DNA from 3 places in the Arthrobacter sp. RT-1 genome. Region 2 is predicted to be linked to each of the others. Evidence: predicted binding sites of a transcription regulator. Region 2 holds the regulator's gene; each other region holds the start of a gene.

Region 1 (6,339 bases), on a different contig from region 2:
GCTGCCCGGCAGCCTCGATGGCCTCCGGGTGTCCGCTGGCCATGGCATAGCCGTGGCCAGCCCAGCGGAGCATTTCGATGTCGTTCGGCATGTCGCCGAACGCCACCACCTCGGAGGCGTCGATGCCCAGTGCCCGGGCGTACTCGGCCAGAGTGACCGCCTTGTTGACGCCTGGCAAGGACAGTTCGAGCATCGGGACGCCCGGGGAGGAGTGGGTGGCGGCGGCAAGATGCGCGACGGCGGGGCGCACCTCCGCCAGGAAATCGTCCGGCGTGCCCTCGCGCACGATGGCGAGGAACTTCACTACGGAATCATCGGCACCAAGGGTGTCGGCGAGCGGCGCGGGGGTGAACTCGGACAGCAGCTCACTGGATTCGTTCTCGATGAAGCCGGGCTCGAGGTGGAACCCGGTCAACGTTTCTGCCGCGAACAGGGCGGCAGGGCGCAGCTGCTTGATGATGCGGCGCAGTTCCAGGACGGCGTCGAGGGCGAGGGTGCGGGCGGAGACCAGCCGGTCGGCTTCGAGGTCCCAGACCACGGCGCCGTTGGAGCAGATCACGCGTCCGGTGTGCCCCAGCTGGTCCTGCAGCGGGTGCAGCCAGCGCGGCGGGCGGCCGGTCACAAAAACGAGTTCGACGCCGGCGTCCCGGCAGGCGTGGAAGGCGCGGACGGTGCGGTCGCTGATTTTTCCGTCATGTCCGAGGATCGTTCCGTCAATGTCGCTCGCTACCAACCGCATCCTGCCAGTCTACGTGGGATGCCGGGAGGGGTTCCCTTTCGCCGGGAGGGGGGTCGATTGTCGGCGGCCGGCGCTACACTGAATGAATCGAACATATTTTCGAATAAGGGTGTGTTGTGGGCGTTATTGTCGGTCCCCGCGTGATAGATGCGGGCGCCTCGTTGTTCTCGGTGCTGGTCTCTCCGGTCGCAGTGGCGGCGGGCTTTCCTTCGCCCGCGCAGGACTACTTCGACGGCCGGATCGACCTGAACGCGCACCTGATCAAGGACATCACCAGCACGTTCGTGGTGCGGGTGACCGGGGACTCCATGGAAGGCGCCGGGATCAGCCACGGTGACGAGCTGATCGTCAACCGGGCCCTTGAGCCCAGGGACGGTTCCGTGGTGATTGCCGTGCTGGACGGCGAGTTGACCGTCAAGCGCCTGCGCATCACCTCAACCGGCGTGGTGCTCCAGGCGGAGAATCCGAAGTACCCGGACATCAAGGTCCCTGCCCTGTCCGAGCTCACCATCTGGGGCGTGGCCACGAGGTGCCTCCATCATGTGTAAAGGGTATGCGCCCGGGTTCGGCATGCCGGAGCAGGGCCATGACTAAGCCGGTCCTTATGCGCCGGATGCCGCAGATCGCCCATGTTGACGTGAACTGCTTCTACGCCTCGGCCGAGCGGGCGTTCGATCCCTCCCTGGAGGGCCGGCCGCTGGTGGTGCTGTCCAACAACGACGGATGCGCGGTGACGCGGTCCCCCGAGGCGAAGGCGCTCGGCATCGCGACCGGTGAGCCCTGGTTCAAGCTCGCGCCGCGGGCAAAGGAGTGGGGACTGGTGGCCAAATCGAGCAATTACGAGCTCTATGGGGATATCAGCGCCCGGGTCATGGAGCTGCTCGGCAGGCACTCCGCGTGGATGGAGGTCTACAGCATTGACGAGGCCTTCCTGGGCGTCAAAGGCGATCCGGACCAGCTGCTGGCCCTTGGCCGGAACATCAAGGACGCCGTCCGCCGCCACGTCGGCGTGCCGGTGTGTGTGGGGATTGCCCCCACCAAGACGCTGGCCAAGCTGTGCAACAAGTGGGCCAAGAACAACGCAGCGTTCGGCGGGGTATGCCACTGGGACAGTGTCCCCTGGCCGCAGCGGGAGTCCCTGATGGAGCGGCTGTCCGTGGAGGAGATCTGGGGCATCGCCGGCAGGCTGACCAGGCGCCTGAACGTGATGGGCATCTTCACGGTCCTGGACCTGGTCCGCGCCGATCCCGTGGTGATCCGGGACAAGTTCTCCGTGGTCCTGATGCGCACGGTCCTGGAGCTGCGGGGCACTCCCTGCATTCCCATGGAGGAAGAGCGCATCGGCCGGGACCAGCTGATCTTCTCGCGCTCCTTCGCCAAGCCGGTCACCACCGCAGCGGGACTGCGGCAGGTGCTGGGCATCTACGGCCAGCAGGCCAGTGCCAGGCTCTCGAAACACGGGCTGCAGGCAAAGGTCCTCACAGCGTTCGCCGCCACATCTCCTTTCCGCCAGCAGGAGCAGGCTTATCCGTCCGTCTGCGTTTCCCTCCCGATGCCGACGGCGGATCCGCTCCTGCTGACCCGGGCCGCGCATGCGCTGCTGCCCAACATCCGCGACGGCCTGCAGTACGCCAAGGCTGGGATCATGCTCACCGACCTGCGGCCCACCGGCAACCAGCCGCCGCTGGAACCGTTTGAGAACCGGCATGAAGAACGGGCCATCGGCCCGCTCCTGGAGGACGTGAGCCGGCGCTTTGGCCGCGGCTCCATCGGGCTGGGGCAGGCCGGCATCAAGACGGGGTTGGACTGGACCATGAAGCGCGACATGCAGTCACCGCGGTACACCACCCACTGGGACGAGCTCCCCCTGGTCAAAGCCGCCTGATCTGCGGTGCCGCAGCCGTGGAGGAACTACAGTGGCTCCTTCACCGGTCCGCCCAGCCGGATGGCGGCGGCGCATCGAGGAACGTGGTCACAACCTCGCGAACCAGGTCGGTCCGTGCGAGCCCGAAGAAGTGCGTGGTGCCGGGGAACACCGCGAGCTGCGACGCGGGCACACCCTCGAAGTCGCCGTTCACGTCTCCTCCGCGCAGTTGGAGGAATTTCACTGCGTGGTCGAGCTTGACCATGTCGCAGTCGCCCACCGTGAAGAGCGTCGGCGCCTGGATTCCGCGGATGTCGTCGTCGCTCCAGCCAGGCTCGCCCTCGCCGTAGTGTGCCAGCTTGTCCAGCAGGCCCTGCAGGTGCTCGCGGTCCGGATGCGGAGACACGGCAAGGTAGCGTTCCTCCATTGGAGTTCCCGCGATCATGTCCACCGTCATCTCCGCCACAGCTTCGGAGTTGCCGCCGCGGTCGCCCTCCGGCCGGAACGATACCGACGACACGATGAGCTTGCGCACAAGTTCCGGGTGCTTGATCGCGAGGTGCAGCGCCACCGCACCTCCGACGCTGAATCCGAAGACATCGACCTTGCCGACGGCGAGGTGCTCGAGAAGCCCGATGACATCGGAGGCCAGGTGGTGCGTGGCCAGTGGCCGGTCAATATCGTTGGTGTGCCCGTGCCCCTGGAAGTCGGCGGCGATCACCAGGCGCCCGGCCGACAGGGCCGGGATCAGTGCGCCGAACTGCTGCTCAATGTCGAACAGCCCGCCGTGCAGGAGCAGCAGCGGGGTGCCGCCGTCGCCATGCAGCTCGTAATACATCCGGAGCCCGTTGACCGGCGCGTAACCGGTTGCGGGCTGGGCTGGCGTTGTATCGGTCATCTTCGAACCTCCTCGGGGCCCTGCGCCTGGTCGTGCAATCCTTGCACCGTGTGCACGCGCCCACCAGTGCTGATTCCTCAGGCGGACGGGGCCCCCGGCGCGTGCGGCCCGTCGAACATTGCGCTGTTGCTGGCCTGCGGCACGATGACGTGGACGGCGTTCCGCTGGATGGTGAAGTCCGTGGGCGTGACGGCCGCGATTTCGCCGTCGAGGTTCACGGGCATGGGCGGCTCGGTGACCAGGCGGACCCGCCGCGTGGTGAGGTGGTACACCCGGTCGTGTTCAATAAAGCTTCCGTTCCTGAGCAGGCGTGCGATCTTTACATGCTCACGGAACGGCGCTGCGAGGATTGCGTAGATGTCAAGGATGTGGTCGTCGATTCCCGCCGTCGGCGAGACCGTGTTGCCGCCGCCGTAATGCCTGCCGTTGCCGACGGCCACTTGCAGCAGGCCCTCGAGCTGCATCGGCTCGTGGTCCTCCTCCGGGAACTCAAGACGGGCGGAGAACGGTTCGTGCCGGGTATACGAACGCAGGGTGGCAATGCCGTACGCCAGCGGCCCGAGACGCCGCTTCAGGCCAGGGGTGAGAGCCTTGGTAACCCGCACGGACAGGCCGGCGGAAGCGACGTTGAGGAAGGGCTGCCCATTTGCCCTGCCGAGGTCGATGTCCACCACCTTCCCGCCTGCCACCGCAGCACATGCCTCGGCCAGGTTGTTCGGGATCTCCAGCGTGCGTGCGAGGTCGTTGGCGGTGCCCAGCGGAAGAACACCCAGCACGACGCCGGTGCCGGCAACCCTGCCGGCGGCGTAGGAAACCGTCCCGTCACCGCCGCCCACAACCACCAGGTCATGACCGTCCGCAACCACCCGGTCGAGCGTCCCGGCCAGTTCGGCCCCCGAGTGGATGTGGTGCACGGCGGAGACCGGCACGCCCGCTTTTTGCAGGGCATGCACCGCCAGCTCCCTGGCAGCCGCCCCCCGGCGTGATCCGGCGTTGATCACCACGGCAGCAGAGCGGGCCTCTCGGGCAACCTTCATGTGGGCAATGGTAGGTGGATTACCTTGGGAAGTCCCTGCGGGACGGCCAGCAGCGGGGCGGTTTCCCCGGAACCGGCCATAACCAGCACTGACGGGCATCCTTTCGCAGGTTTCGCAAAGGGATGCCCGTCAGGACTGGCAGCGCGTCCGGGGTTGGACGATGCCAAGGGTGGGTAAGGCTACGGGTTGGAAACGGGTGCTGACACCAGCTGGGGCGCAGCTGGAGCATCCGGCCCGCTGACATCCGCAGCCGGGTGGGCGGGTGCGGCGTGTTCGGCCAGGACACCCGTCTGGTGCCTGATTTTCAGGCGGTACAGCAGGGCCCCGCCGCCGGCGACGGTGGCAACGAAGATCACTCCGCCCCACTGCAGGTACCACTCAAACGGGGGCACCGAGTTGTAGATCTCCGGGCGGGGCCAGATGAGGTTCAGGGTCATGGCGCCGCCCCACAGGACCGCGAGGATGTTCACGGGCAGCCCCCACTTGCCCAGGCTGAAGCCCGGCTCAGTGCCGTCATCCGCGAGCGGCCACTTTTTCTGGAACCGCTTGCGGAGCAGCGGAACGGTGACCAGCAGGTAGGACAGGTAGATCAGGACGATGCTGATGCTGGAAAGGATGGTGAAGATGGCGGGCTGGGAGACGTTGACGATCAGCGGAATGATGGCGATGAGTCCGATGACGATTGCCGCCACCGTGGGCGTCTTCCGCTCCGGGTGCACCTTGCTGAGCTGGCGGCTGAAGGGCAGGTTGTTGTCCCTGGCCATGGCGAACATCATGCGGATGGCGGCGGCGTGAACGGCCAGGGTGCAGACGATCACGGCCACCACGATGCACACCAGGAACGCCTTGCCGAAGGGGCCTCCCAGGACGGAGAGCACGATGTACTGCAGACCGCCGTCGGCAGCGCCCAGCTTGGGGTCGCTGAGGTCGGGCGCGGCCAGGAGTCCGCCAAGGAGAATCAGGCCGCCGAGGATGAAGGACGCCGTAATGGCACGGAGGATGGCCTTGGGTGCGGTCTTTTTCGGGTCCTTCGTCTCCTCGCCGAGGGAACTGGCCGTGTCAAAGCCATACATCACGTAACCGGAGGCCATGGCCCCGATGAGGAACACCCCGAAGAAGCCAAGGTCGTGGTCCATGCCGTAGCCTTCGGTGCTGAAAAGGACTTCCGGCCCCCGCACCACATGCCAGCCAAGGGCCAGGATGAGGAGCACGGCGGCGGCTAGCTCCACGAAGACGCCGATGCTGTTGATCTTGGTCATCAGCTTCACGCCGAAGGCGTTGATGAGGGAGGAGATGGAGATCATGATGCTGGCGAGCAGCACGCCGTTGAGGGCGAAATCGTAGGTGCCGGTGCCGTCACCGATGATCTGGAAACCGGACCAGATCTGGGGCAGGGTGAGCTGCAGTGCAAGGGCCACGGCTCCGAGCGCCACGATCGAGGAGATGAGCAGCAGCCAGCCCGCCAGCCAGGCGAACGTCCCTGACGAGAGCCGCTTGGCCCAGTTGTACACCGAGCCGGCCACCGGATACCGTCCGGCGAGCTCGGCGAAGCAGAGCGCCACCATGAGCTGGCCGGCGAAGACGAGGGGCCAGGACCACGCGTAGGCGGGGCCGGCCATGGAAAAACCAAAGTAGAAAAGCTGGAACACGCCGGTGAGGATGGAAATGTAGCTGACTCCGGCCGCGAAACTGGCGAATTTGCCGATGCTGCGGTCCAGGGTCTGGGCATAGCCGAACTCGTCCATGCCGCTTGAATCAGTACTCTTGCTGGGTTCGAACATCTGAACTCCTATGTGGAAAA
Region 2 (6,339 bases):
CGTTGACGTTGAGAAGGATGGGGACATCCAGCTGGGGCGCCCCATAGGGGGTCAGCCCGCGGAGGTTGCTGCGGAGGGGAAGCCGGTTCAGACGCTCAAGCTGGTCATTCACCTGAACAGTTTAGTGGCCGTTCCGGAGACCGGAAAATGTGACGGCCCCTGTTCGCGCTCAGCGTGCACGGACTTCTGCGGCTTCAGCGGGTGGGGACGTAGAGCTGCTGCCCGGGGAGGACTGCTCCGGCCGGCAGGTTGTTGAGCTGGACGATGTCCGCAATCACATCGCGGGCGTCCCGGCCAGGGGCAACGGTGCCCGCGATGGCCCACAGCGATTCGCCGGGCTGGACGGTCACCGTGACGGTGGGTGTCACCGACAGGTCCTCCGGCGCATCGGACGCCTTGGCCGGCGAGTTGAAGAACCCCGCCAGGGATAGCAGCAGGGCAGCCAGCAGCACCAGCGGAATCCCGATCAGGACAACCTTGCCCCGGCGCGTCAGGCGCAACGGCGGCAGGGGTGCCGGCTTGCCCGGGGACTCCGGCATACCCGCCGGCACCTGCGAGGACCGGGACCTGTGCCGTTGCGACAGAAGCTGGTGTGCGGACTGATGGGAATGAACGCGCGGACCCTTGGCCTGCGAAGCGGATATAGCTGACATGAACTGAGCCCTCCTGGACCGTACTGTGCTGCCCGACCTTGCTGCTTCTATGTCCCGCTCCGCTGCTGCACCGCCGGCACTTCGGCTGGTTCTTCGAAAAACGCACGCTGTATTCGAATGATGCAAGCCTCGAGTAGAACACATGTTCGAACTTTGCTCCTTCTGTTTTAGCACCTATCAACGAACAATGTCGAGACTCGCTAGAACAAATGTTTGAAAAAGCAATGTGGCTGGCCTAGTTTTGAAGGAAAGAACAACCACCCTTGAAGTTGATCAGCAGGGTCTGACATTGAGGCAAGCTCACCCAGTCCGGCGCAGCGACAAGCCCGGTGGCAACCGAAAGGCATTGGCGAATATGGCAGCAGCAGCCACCGGGGGCAGGGCAGCCCCGCAGCCGAAGAAGACCGCCAAAGGGTTGACGCCCCGGCAGAAAAAAATCCTCGAAACCATCCAGCGCTCCGTCAATGACAACGGCTATCCGCCGTCCATGCGCGAGATCGGCGATACGGTGGGGCTCGCAAGCCTCTCAAGCGTGACGCACCAGCTCTCGCAGCTGGAGAAACTGGGATATCTCCGCCGGGATCCGAAGCGGCCGCGCGCCATGGAGGTGCTGATGCCCCTCACGCTGGACGGCGGCGCGGCCAAGACGGCACACCAGCCTGCGGCCGCTTCGGCGCCTGGCGCCGGCGCAACAGTCACCGCGCTGCCCACGGCACTGGATACGGCAATGGTTCCCCTGGTTGGCCGCATTGCTGCCGGCGGCCCCATCCTGGCGGACCAGCTGGTGGAGGATGTCATGCCGCTGCCCCGCCAACTGGTGGGCCAGGGCGAGCTCTTTATGCTCAAGGTGGCTGGTGACTCCATGGTGGACGCAGCCATCTGCGACGGCGACTGGGTGGTGGTCCGCCGCCAGGCGGACGCCGCCAACGGCGACATCGTGGCCGCGCTCCTGGACGATGAAGCCACCGTCAAGACCTTCCGCCAGCGTGACGGCCACACATGGCTGCTCCCGCAGAACACGCAGTACGAACCCATTCTTGGCGACCACGCCACCATCATGGGCAAAGTGGTCTCGGTCCTGCGCTCACTCTAGGAACAACAGGGCCTGGTACAGCCAAACCCTGCAAAGAGACGGCACCATTCCCGGATCCCGGGCATGGTGCCGTCTTTTCAGTTGGACTCCCCGGCCAGCCTCTCAAGGGCCGCCACCGCGGTCTTCCGGTCCGTGGTGGCCCAGAACGGCGGCAGGGCAGCCCGCAGGAAACCCGCATACCGCTCCGTGGCCAGCCGGGAATCCAGCACTGCCACCACTCCCTTGTCGCCGGTGGACCGGATCAGCCGGCCGGCGCCCTGCGCCAGCCGAATGGCGGCGTGGGTTGCCGAGACCGACATAAAGCCGTTTCCGCCCGCCTGGGCCACCGCTCGGGAACGCGCTGTCATCAGGGGATCATCCGGCCGCGGGAACGGAATCCGGTCGATGACCACCAGCCGGCAGGACCCGCCCGGCACATCCACTCCCTGCCAGAGGGACATGGTGCCGAACAGGCAGGTGTCGGGCTCGTCGGCGAACTGTTTGACCAGTGCCGTCATGGTGGAGTCGCCCTGGCAGAGGACGGTCACGCCCAGCTTGGGCCGGAGGGCCTCGGCCGCTTCTTCAGCGGCGCGTCTGGAGGAGAAGAGGCAGAGCGCTCCGCCGCCCGACGCGCGGATGAGCGCCTCCAGCTCAGCCAGGGATTCAGGGGACGCACCCCGGCCAGGCTTGGGCAGGTGCCCGGCCACGTAGAGGATGCCCTGTTTCGGGTAGTCGAAGGGCGATCCCACGTCCACGCCGGTCCAGCTGGGAGCACCCTCGCCCACCAGGCCCAGCCCGCCTGCGGCCGGTTCAAATGCGGAACCGATGGCAAGCGTGGCAGACGTCAGGACCACGGTGTGCCCGGCGAAAAGCCCCTCCCGCAACCGTCCGGCGACGGACAGCGGTGCGATGTTGATCAGGGCCGGCGCTGTTTCGTCCGGCTGTGAATAGCCCTGGGCGGGATCAAAGGAGCTGGCGCGGGAAAACCACACCACCTCCCGGTTCTCGCGGGCAGCGAGGAGCCGTTCGCAAAGTTCCAGGATGAGCATCAGACGGGACCGCGCAAGCTGCCTGCCGCCGTCGGCCGTGGTGCTGCTGTCCCCCTTGGAGTCGGACAGCGCCGCGCGGCAGGCCTCACGCAGCTGGTCGATGCAGTCCAGCTGTTCGTCATTCAGCCCGTTTGGAAGCAGCCCGTTTGGCACGCCCGCGAGGGCGAGCTCAAGATTGGCGGCTGCGGCGTTGAGCGCATCCACCGTGATGGCCGTATGCTTCCGCGCCCCGGAAGCTGCCGCGTGGATCATGGCCACCGAAAGCTGGCCCGACACCGCACCCGTGACCCGGTCCTGGAGTTCATGGGCTTCATCCACCACCACGACGTCGTATTCCGGAAGGACCGCCAGCCCCTCGAAGGCACTGACAGCCAGCATCGCATGGTTGGTGACCACAACATCGGCTTCCGCGGCGTCCTGCCGGGCAAGCTCGCTGAAACACTCCGCAGCCATCGGGCACTTCTGCGCGCCCAGGCATTCCATCGACGTCACTGACACCTGCCGCCATGCCCGGTCCGTTACGCCGGGCAGGAGTTCGTCACGGTCGCCGGTTGCGGTCTTCTCCGCCCATTCACGAAGGCGCACCACTTCTTTTCCGAGCTGGGACGCGGGTCCACCCACCGTAGCTGCGAAGTGGGGAACGCTGGTGTCCTCCCCCAGCGAAAAGAGCTGGCCCTCGGAAGGTTCCTCGGACGGAAACCCGCCCTCCAGCTTGTGCCGGCAGACGTAATTGGACCGGCCCTTCACCAGGGCCACTTTGACGGGCCGGTCAAGGGCAGGCGTGATGGCTTTGAGGAGCCGGGGCAGGTCCCTGCCCACGATCTGCGTCTGCAGTGCCAGCGTTGCCGTGGAGACCAGGGCGGGTTTGTTGCTCTCCAGGGCGTGCGCGATCAGGGGTATCAGGTAGGCCAGCGACTTACCGGTACCCGTTCCTGCCTGGACGAGCAGGTGGTTACCTGTTTCGATGGCCTGGGCAACCTGTTTGGCCATCTCGTGCTGCCCCGCGCGGCTCTGGCCGCCCATGGCGGCCACGGCCCGGTCGAGCAGTTCGATAACGAACTGCCCGCCGGCCGTGTCCGTGGCTTCGCCGGCCACGGCGTCAGTCATTGCTGATGAATGATTCCAGTTCGGCCGCGAGGCCTTCCCGCACCATCACCACGGCACGGGTACCAGCCTCAACGTGGTCCACGCTGATGATCTCGGCGTCCGACTCGTGGAGCTTGCTGATCAGGTCACCGCGGTTGTACGGAATCAGCAGTTCCAGCTTGACGCTGGGCCGTGGAATGGCGTCGCTGATCGCTTTCAGCAGCTCTGCGATTCCTTCACCGGTGCGTGCCGATACCACCACGTGGCGCGGTTCGCGCTGCTTCAGCCGTTCCACCACGAAGGGGTCCGCGGCATCGGCCTTGTTCAGGACGATGATTTCGGGAACCTTCCGGGCATCCACTTCGCTGAAGACCTTGCGGACTGCGCCGATCTGCCCTTCCGGGTCCGGGTGCGACACATCCACCACGTGCAGGATCAGATCGGCGTCGGCGACCTCCTCCAGGGTGGAGCGGAATGCCTCCACGAGCTGGGTGGGCAGCGACCGGACAAAACCCACGGTGTCGGCCAGGGTGTACCCCAGGCCGTCCGCCGTCTCCGCCTTGCGGACTGTGGGGTCCAGCGTGGCGAACAGGGCGTTCTCCACCAGGACGCCGGCGTCCGTCAGCCGGTTGAGCAGCGAGGACTTTCCGGCGTTTGTGTACCCGGCGATGGCCACGGACGGGACGGCATTACGACGGCGGTTGGCGCGTTTGGTTTCGCGGGCAGGCTTCATCGCGGCGATCTCGCGCCGCAGCTTGGCCATGCGCGTGCGGATCCGCCGGCGGTCCAGTTCGATCTTCGTTTCACCGGGACCGCGGGAACCCATACCGGCCGCCGCGCCGCCCACCTGGCCACCTGCCTGGCGGGACATGGACTCGCCCCAGCCGCGGAGGCGGGGAAGCAGGTATTCGAGCTGGGCAAGCTCAACCTGCGCCTTGCCTTCGCGGCTCTTGGCGTGCTGGGCGAAGATATCCAGGATCAGTGCCGTGCGGTCGATGACCTTGACCTTGACGATGTCTTCAAGGCCACGCCGCTGGGACGGGGCAAGCTCGGCGTCCACCACCACGGTGTCCGCACCGGTGGACATCACGATGTCCTTGAGTTCCAGGGCTTTTCCGGAGCCCAGGAACGTTCCGGGGTCCGGCTTGGCCCGGCGCTGCACGAGGCCGTCCAGGACCTCGGAGCCCGCCGTTTCCGCGAGGGCTGCAAGCTCCCGAAGGGAGTTCTCGGCGTCGGCGAGGGTTCCGTCGGACCAGAGCCCGGCGAGGACGACGCGCTCAAGGCGGAGCTGGCGGTACTCGACCTCGGTGACGTCTTCGAGTTCGGTGGAAAGACCTGCCGTGCGGCGCAGTGCGCGGCGTTCCTCGAGGTCCTGCTGGTCACCGTCGAACGTGGTGTGTTCTTCATCCAGGCGGGAAATGGCCTGGGCCTTGCCCAGCACCTTCCCGTCTCCGCGTTCGTCGGTGGGGGGCGTGCTGAGGTTTTTGGCCGGTACGTCCTTGGAGAGAATCCGGTCGATAACAGCCTGGATTTCCTCAGGACTCATGTCCTGGGCGGCTGAATCGGATCCGGTGTTGGGCTGGCTGGTCATGGTCTCCTTTGAAGGTTCGGCATTTCCAGAATAGTGCCGATTGCTGGTCTGTGGGGAAGTATTCGCGCTGGGCTGACGGCCTGCGGTCATGCGGTTCTCCTGGGAAGTTTTGCGCCGGCGGCCGGGAAGGGGCGGCGGCGGACGTGCCGCACCAAGTACGGGCGGCGGAACGGGCCGGAAAAACGGCGAGAGGACCAGCGGAAAGCTGACTTTCGAGTGTTGTCCGGCTGCCGGAGCAAACGGGGATGCGTCTGGTCCGGTGCACAAGCGGAAGGAATAACCTGCATCGCTGTGGGACAGGCTGTCGCGGAAGGACAGGCTTCGGGACGGGCTTTGCCCGTGCCGGCTACTCGAAGATCAGGAACATGCCTCCCAGATTAGCAGAGCGTGATTGGGGGCAGTTTCCCATTACGCTGCAAGGGGAACTACTCTGGCCAGTTATGGAGTCCGCACACTATTTCAGCGCATCGCCCGCCGGCCCCTTTACCCGCAAGCCCCTCACTGTTGAACTGGCCGGTGAAACGCGCAGGCTGCAGACTTCCAGCGGCATCTTCAGCCCGGACGGGATCGACAAGGGAACGGCCATCCTCCTGGCCGAAGTTCCGGCGCCAGCCCCCACGGGCAACCTGCTGGACATTGGCTGCGGCTGGGGCCCGATCGCCCTCACCATGGCCCTGCGGGCACCGCACGCCCAGGTCTATGCCGTGGACGTCAATGAGCGGTGCATCGCGCTGACCAACGAAAACGCCGCCGCGCTGGGCCTGTCCAACGTTGTTGCCAGCACGCCGGAGGCAGTGGACCCGGACGTACGCTTCGACACCATCTGGTCGAATCCCCCCATCAGGATCGGCAAGGATGAGCTGCACAGCCTGCTGACCCTGTGGCTGC
Region 3 (6,339 bases), on a different contig from region 2:
CCTGCTCCGCCACGGGAGTCCGGCTGACAAAGGACAGCCCCATGTCGCCGGTGAAGAAATCGCCCAGCCAGCGGAAGTACTGCGCGGCCAGGGGGTCGTTCAGGCCCAGGCTCTCGGCGAGGCCCCGGACAGCCGACTCATCCACCGCATCCCCCGCCACCCGCGAGCGGATGATCTTCCGGACAGGATCGCCCGGGGTGACGTAGGGGATCAGGAACACCGCAAAGGAGGACACGGCAACGGCGGCCAGCAGGGTGGCGGTCCGTTTGGTGATGAACTGCAGCATGCGGTGTATCCCGGAGGACTAGGAGGCGGACTTTGCTGTGTTCGCAGTCAGGACGTAGCGGGACAGCGGGTCCTGGACGTAGGAGAGGACGTTGGTGCGGACCGCGTCGGTGGCCTGTTCGTTCACGAGCCAGGCGTTGACCGCCTTGTCCTTGAGGATCCGGCCTGCTTCCGCGTACAGCTTGTAGCGTTCGTTGGCATCAATGGTTGTGGCAGCTTCGGCGATGATCCTGTCGTACTCCGCGTCGCAGAAGTGGCTCAGGTTGTAGGTGCCCTTGCAGGTGTAGTCCGCGGTGAGGAAGCCGATGGGGTCCGCGATGTCGATCAGCCGGTTCCGCTGGCTGAGCAGCATGTCGTAGTTGCCGGCCATGACGTCCGGTTCCGCCGAGGCGTATTCCTTGGCCTGGATGGACAGCGGGATGCCGATGTTCTTCAGGTTCTCCTGGATGACCGCGGCAACGTCGGCGAATTCCGCGCGCTCCACGATGGCGATGATTTCCAATGGACGGTCCGCGGTGTAGCCGGCGGACGCCAGCAGCTTGCGGGCTTCGTCGAGATCCTGCTTGTGCTTCTCCTGGTCTTCGCCGGCCCAGGGCTCGGACGGCGCGAACGGACCGGTGGCGGGAAGGGCAGCGCCTTCGTAGACGCTTGCAGCCAGGGCATCCAGGTCCAGGGAGTCCCGGATCGCCTTGCGGACGTCAACGTTGTCCAGCGGCGCGCGGCCGTTGTTCATGTACAGCGTGGCGGTGCGCGGCGAATCGGCGCCCAGCACAGTGACGCCGGGAGCGCTTTTCAGGGCGGCGAGGCTGGCCACGGGAATGGACAGGGAGATATCCGCTTCGCCCGTCTGCACCTGGGCGGCGCGGGTGGCGCCGTTGGTGATGAACCTGATTTCTGCGCCGGCCAGCTGGACGTCGCCGCCCCAGTAGTTTTCGTTGCGGTCCAGCGTCAGCGACTGCTTGGCCTTTTCGGACACCGGGGTGAAGGGGCCGGTGCAGTGGCCGAACGGGTTCACTTCGGCGTCCTTGTAGGCAGCGGGAGCCAGGATGCCGGTGTTGACGCTGGCCAGGCGGTACGGGACCAGGGGGTTCTCGGCGGGGGTGCTCACCCGGACGGTGGTGGCGTCCAGCGCGGTGACGCTGCTGATCATGGTGCGGTTGAAGGCGCGGGCGGGCACCTTTGCGTCCAGGACGTGGTTCAGTGCGGCCACCACGGACTCCGCGGTGAGTGCGCTGCCGTCCTGGAAGGAAACGTCCTGCCGGATGCTGAAGTCCCAGTCCAGCGGGGAGGTCTGCTTCCACTCTGTGGCCAGGAAGGGAACTACTTTGCCCTCGGCCTGGTCGTATTTGGTGAGGGTTTCGAGGCAGCCGGAGAGGGAAAGGATGTAGGCGGCGTCGGATTCGACGGCCCAGTTGGCTACCGGTGCCCGGAAGTTGTCCACCACAATCCGCTGGCTGGTGTCCGCTGCTGCGGTGCTCTGCGCAGGCTGGGCCTGGTTGCCGCTGAAGCCGCAGCCGGCCAGCGTAAGGGTGGCCAGGGCTGCCACAAGGACGCGGGGACGAAGGAAGGAACGCACAGAAACCGCCTAGCAGGGCTGCCCGGGGGAGGGCAGGAAAAAGAGGGGACTACTTAGGGTAGCCTTCCCTGCCTCTAATTCGAGAATTGATGAAGTACCTGTTCAGCGGCGGGAAGGTGTGCCGCGGCTCCGGCTGCCACCCGTCGTCGTACCTTCCTGCCCGGTTGGTACCCACCCGGCCGGCGGCCCGGACACGCGAAAGCCCGCCGTTCCTGGGCCAGTGCAGGCGGAACGGCGGGCTTTCAAAAAGCAACCGGGCGGGAAGGTGCGCGCCCGCGGCCTACTTCAGGCCGAGCTGCTGGGTGGGAACCTTGAAGGTTTCCTTGGCAGTCAGGGCCGAGATGGCCGCGATGGAGCAGATGACGGCGGTGAAGACGCTGATCTGGACCCAGCCGCCGGGCTTGATGCCGCCCATGGCTGCAACGATGGCCGGTGCGAAGCCTGCCATCAGGAAGCCCAGCTGGGTGCCGATGGCCAGTCCGGAGAAGCGGACCTTGGTGCTGAACATCTCGGCGTAGAAGGACGGCCAGACGGCGTTGGAGGCGGCGTAACCGCAGGAGAAGAAGCCGATGGCGGCGAGGAACATCAGGGGGACGCTGCCTGATTCGAGGCTGAGCAGGAATAGCGGGGTGAGGGCAGCGCTGGAGAGCGCGCCGTAGATGAACACCGGCTTGCGTCCGATCTTGTCCGCCAGCATGCCGAACAGTGGCTGGGTGCCCAGGGCCACCAGGTTGGCGCCCACCACGAGCCAGAGGGTGGTGGTGCCGTCAACGCCGGCAACGGTCTTGGCGTAGCTGATGGCGAGGGTGCCGAACACGGTGGAAACGGCGGCGATGAAGGCACAGCAGATAACGCGCAGGACGTCGCGCCAGTGGGCCTTGAGGAGGTCGGCCACGGGGAGCTTGGAAATCTGGGCGGACTTCTGGGCTTCCTCGAACGCGGGGGGCTCGTGCAGGGTGCGGCGGATGAAGAAGGCAACAACCACCACGACGGCGCTGAGCCAGAACGGGATGCGCCAGCCGATGCCGTACTTGATCTCGTCCGGGAGGGCGAGGACGGGGATGAAGACCAGGGCTGCGAGGATCTGGCCGCCCTGGGTGCCGGTGAGGGTCCAGGAGGTGAAGAAGGAGCGGCGGTTGTCCGGGGCGTGCTCAAGGGTCATGGAGGACGCGCCGGCCTGCTCGCCGGCGGCGGAAAGGCCCTGGCAGAGCCGCGCCAGCACCAGCAGTGCCGGAGCCCACCAGCCCACGGTGTTGAAGTCGGGCAGGCAGCCGATGAGGAACGTGGAGGCACCCATGAGCAGCAGGGTGAACATCAGGACTTTCCGCCGGCCCACCCGGTCGCCGAAGTGGCCCAGGATCACGGCGCCCACAGGGCGGGCCACGTAGGCGAAACCAAAGGTTGCAAAGGACATGATGGCGGCGTTGGCATCAGCGTCCGGGAAGAAGACGGTGGGGAAGATCAGCGCGGCTGCGGAGCCGAAGATGAAGAAGTCGTAGTATTCGACGGCGCTGCCCAGGAAGCTGGCGAGGGCCGCCTTCTTGGGCGTCCCGCCATGGGTGGCGGTGCCCGCTCCGGCGGACGGAAGTGTCTGGCTCATGGAGTTCCTTTGTGTGACGACATTGTCGCGAATTAAAACTTGGTCGCAGCCGCCTGGGTGCGGGCGGGGGGCGCGCTATGCGCTGGATCGAACAGTAGATCCGGGACAAGTAGCCGCATGGTGAGAGCTGCTTGTGCGATACAGCAATGATGGCTGTGAGGACTGTCACCTGTCAAGAAAATAATCACGATCTAGAAATAGCTCTCACATTGTGGCAACATCGAGTTATGAGTGTGAACCAAACCACAGTGGCCGATGATGTTCCCGCTGAAGCCGGCGAGTCCGGGGCGGCAGGGAAAAAGGCCGACCGTACTGACATGGTGGGCAAGGCCCTGAGCCTCCTGGTCCTCCTGGGGGATGAGCCCCGGGGCGCCAGCGCGGCGGAGATTTCACGCCGCGCGGAGCTGCCGTTCAGCACCACCTACCGGCTCCTTGGCTCGCTGGCCCGGGACGGGTTCGTGGATTATGAACCCGATGGCCGCCGCTACCATCTTGGGCTGCGGATCTTCCAGCTGGGACAGCGGGTTTCAAACCACCACGGCTTTGCCGGCACGGCCATGCCCGTGCTGCGGCGCGTGACCGAGCAGACGGGCGAGGCGACCATTCTGAGCGTCCGCGACGGGAACCACCACCTCACCGTCAACAAGGTGGACGGCCCGCAGATTTTCCGCGTCACCTCCGACCCCGGGCATCTGGGCTCCCTCTCCACCACCGCCGTGGGCAAGGCCCTGGTGGCTTTCGCGGAGGATGCGGAGCGCGAGCGGCTGCTGGCGGAGCTGCCGCTGGAGGCACTCACCGACAAATCCATCACCGACAGGCAGCTGTTCCGCGACGAGATTGAACGCACGCGCCGCCGGGGTTATGCAGTGATGGACGAGGAGAACGAGGCCGGCATGCGCGCCGTTGCCGTGCCCCTGCTGAACGGCCAGGGCCATGCCTTTGCCTCCCTGGCCACTGCGGTTCCGGTCTTCCGCCTGAGCCTGGAGGCACTGGAAGCGCACGTGCCGCTGCTGCAGGACGCTGCCGCGGAGCTGGCCGCACGGCTGCCGCAACGCTAACTGTTCGCATTACGAACACTAGTGCGATAGATGAACAATTGTTGTACTGTTATTTCCAACACCGGAACCGCACCTTCCGCCACGCGCGGACCTACGCTTCCGGTGCCGTTACCAAAGGAGCTGCACGGATGAGTAATCGAACTGAGTCCTATCTCGTGGGACTGGTCGGCGATGGCGTGACGCCGTCACTCACCCCCTACATGCACGAACGCGAAGGTGATGTGCAGGGCCTGCGCTACCTTTACCGCCCCATCGACCTCCTGGAACTCGGCCTGCCGGGCGAATCCGTCGGCCAGCTGCTCCAGAACGCCCGCACCCTCGGCTTCAACGGACTGAACATCACCCACCCCTGCAAGCAGCTGGTCCTGCAGTACCTGGATGTCATCTCCCCGGACGCCCTGAAGCTTGGCGCCGTCAACACCGTGGTGATCGAGGACGGCCGCTTCATCGGCCACAACACCGACTTCTCCGGCTTCGGCGCCGCCCTCGCCTCCGGCCTGCCCGGCGCGAAGCTGGACCGCGTGGTCCAGCTCGGTGCCGGCGGTGCCGGTTCAGCCGTCGCCTACGCCCTGCTCTCCGCCGGCGTCAAGGCACTCGACCTGGTGGACGTGGCTCCTGAGCGCGCCGCCGAGCGCGCCGCCGAACTCGCCGGTTTCTTCCCGGACAGCACCGTCACAGCCCATACGACGGCGGAGCTGCCGCAGCTGATGCCGCTCACCGACGGCCTGGTGCACTGCACCCCCGTAGGCATGGCCGCGCACCCCGGCGTCCCGCTGGACCTTGGCCTGCTGGAAGCCCGGCACTGGGTTGCGGACATCGTCTACCGCCCCATCGACACCGAACTGGTCCGGGGCGCCCGGGCCAAGGGCTGCGCCGTGCTGGACGGAGGCCGGATGGCAGTGGGCCAGGCCGCCGACGCCTTCCGGATCTTCACCGGACTGGAACCGGATCCGGAACGCATGCGCTCGCATTTCCTGGAACTCGTGGCCGCCGAGGAGGTGGCAGCCTGATGCGCACCGGAATCGCCACCGTCTGCCTCTCCGGCACGCTGAAGGAAAAGATGCAGGCCTGCGCGATTGCCGGGTTCGACGGCATCGAGATCTTTGAGCAGGACCTGGTCACCTCCACCCTGGGTCCCGAGGACGTCTGCAAGATGGCGGCGGACCTGGGCATGGGGCTTGACCTCTACCAGCCGTTCCGCGATTTCGACGGCGTCACCCCGGACCTGCTCAAGGCCAACCTCCGGCGGGCCGAGGCAAAATTCGGGCTGATGTCCCGCCTTGGCATGGACACCATCCTGGTCTGCTCCAACGTTGCCACGGCAACCATTGACGACGACGGACTCAGGGCCTCCCAGTTGGCGCAGCTTGCCGAGCTGGCCGGCGACCACGGTATCAAAGTGGCCTACGAAGCATTGGCCTGGGGCAAGTACGTCAACGACTACGAGCACGCCTACCGCCTGGTGGAGATGGTGGACCATCCCAACCTTGGGACCTGCCTAGACTCCTTCCACATCCTGTCCCGCGACTGGGATACGGCGCCCATCGAGGACATCAACGCGGACAAGATCTTCTTCGTCCAGGTGGCAGATGCCCCGAAACTCACTATGGACGTGCTCTCCTGGAGCCGCCACTACCGCGTGTTTCCGGGCGAGGGCCAGTTCGAGCTCGCCAAATTCATGGGCCACGTGGTCCGCGCCGGCTACACCGGCCCGGTCTCCCTGGAGGTCTTCAACGACGTCTTCCGCCAGTCCGATGTCGAACGTACCGCCGTGGACGCCATGCGCTCGCTGATCTGGCTGGAGGAACAAAGCGCCAAAT

The links. The regulator LexA, encoded in region 2, represses DNA repair genes until DNA is damaged. The targets are predictions, from matches to a motif close to TCGAACANNTGTTCGA.
Region 1: a site for LexA is predicted at 827-842, ahead of DXK94_RS15300 (LexA family transcriptional regulator). Genes of this name have one in related genera too.
Region 3: a site for LexA is predicted at 4,550-4,565, ahead of DXK94_RS18775 (shikimate dehydrogenase). Genes of this name have one in related genera too.

The regions. Positions count from the first base shown of each region.
Region 1 is NZ_QRGQ01000023.1:21,146-27,484, forward strand. Features, by position in the region: gene DXK94_RS15295 (HAD family hydrolase) at 1-739, opposite strand, end outside; gene DXK94_RS15300 (LexA family transcriptional regulator) at 856-1,287, shown strand; gene DXK94_RS15305 (Y-family DNA polymerase) at 1,326-2,624, shown strand; gene DXK94_RS15310 (alpha/beta fold hydrolase) at 2,665-3,501, opposite strand; gene DXK94_RS15315 (lipid kinase) at 3,579-4,538, opposite strand; gene DXK94_RS15320 (APC family permease) at 4,718-6,319, opposite strand.
Region 2 is NZ_QRGQ01000011.1:42,331-48,669, forward strand. Features, by position in the region: gene DXK94_RS10980 (histidinol-phosphate transaminase) at 1-112, opposite strand, end outside; gene DXK94_RS10985 (LysM peptidoglycan-binding domain-containing protein) at 195-539, opposite strand; gene lexA (transcriptional repressor LexA) at 1,009-1,746, shown strand; gene DXK94_RS10995 (ATP-dependent DNA helicase) at 1,824-3,881, opposite strand; gene hflX (GTPase HflX) at 3,874-5,451, opposite strand; gene DXK94_RS11005 (class I SAM-dependent methyltransferase) at 5,892-6,339, shown strand, end outside.
Region 3 is NZ_QRGQ01000040.1:129,797-136,135, forward strand. Features, by position in the region: gene DXK94_RS18755 (ABC transporter permease) at 1-286, opposite strand, end outside; gene DXK94_RS18760 (ABC transporter substrate-binding protein) at 305-1,861, opposite strand; gene DXK94_RS18765 (MFS transporter) at 2,142-3,461, opposite strand; gene DXK94_RS18770 (IclR family transcriptional regulator) at 3,689-4,519, shown strand; gene DXK94_RS18775 (shikimate dehydrogenase) at 4,648-5,529, shown strand; gene DXK94_RS18780 (bifunctional sugar phosphate isomerase/epimerase/4-hydroxyphenylpyruvate dioxygenase family protein) at 5,529-6,339, shown strand, end outside.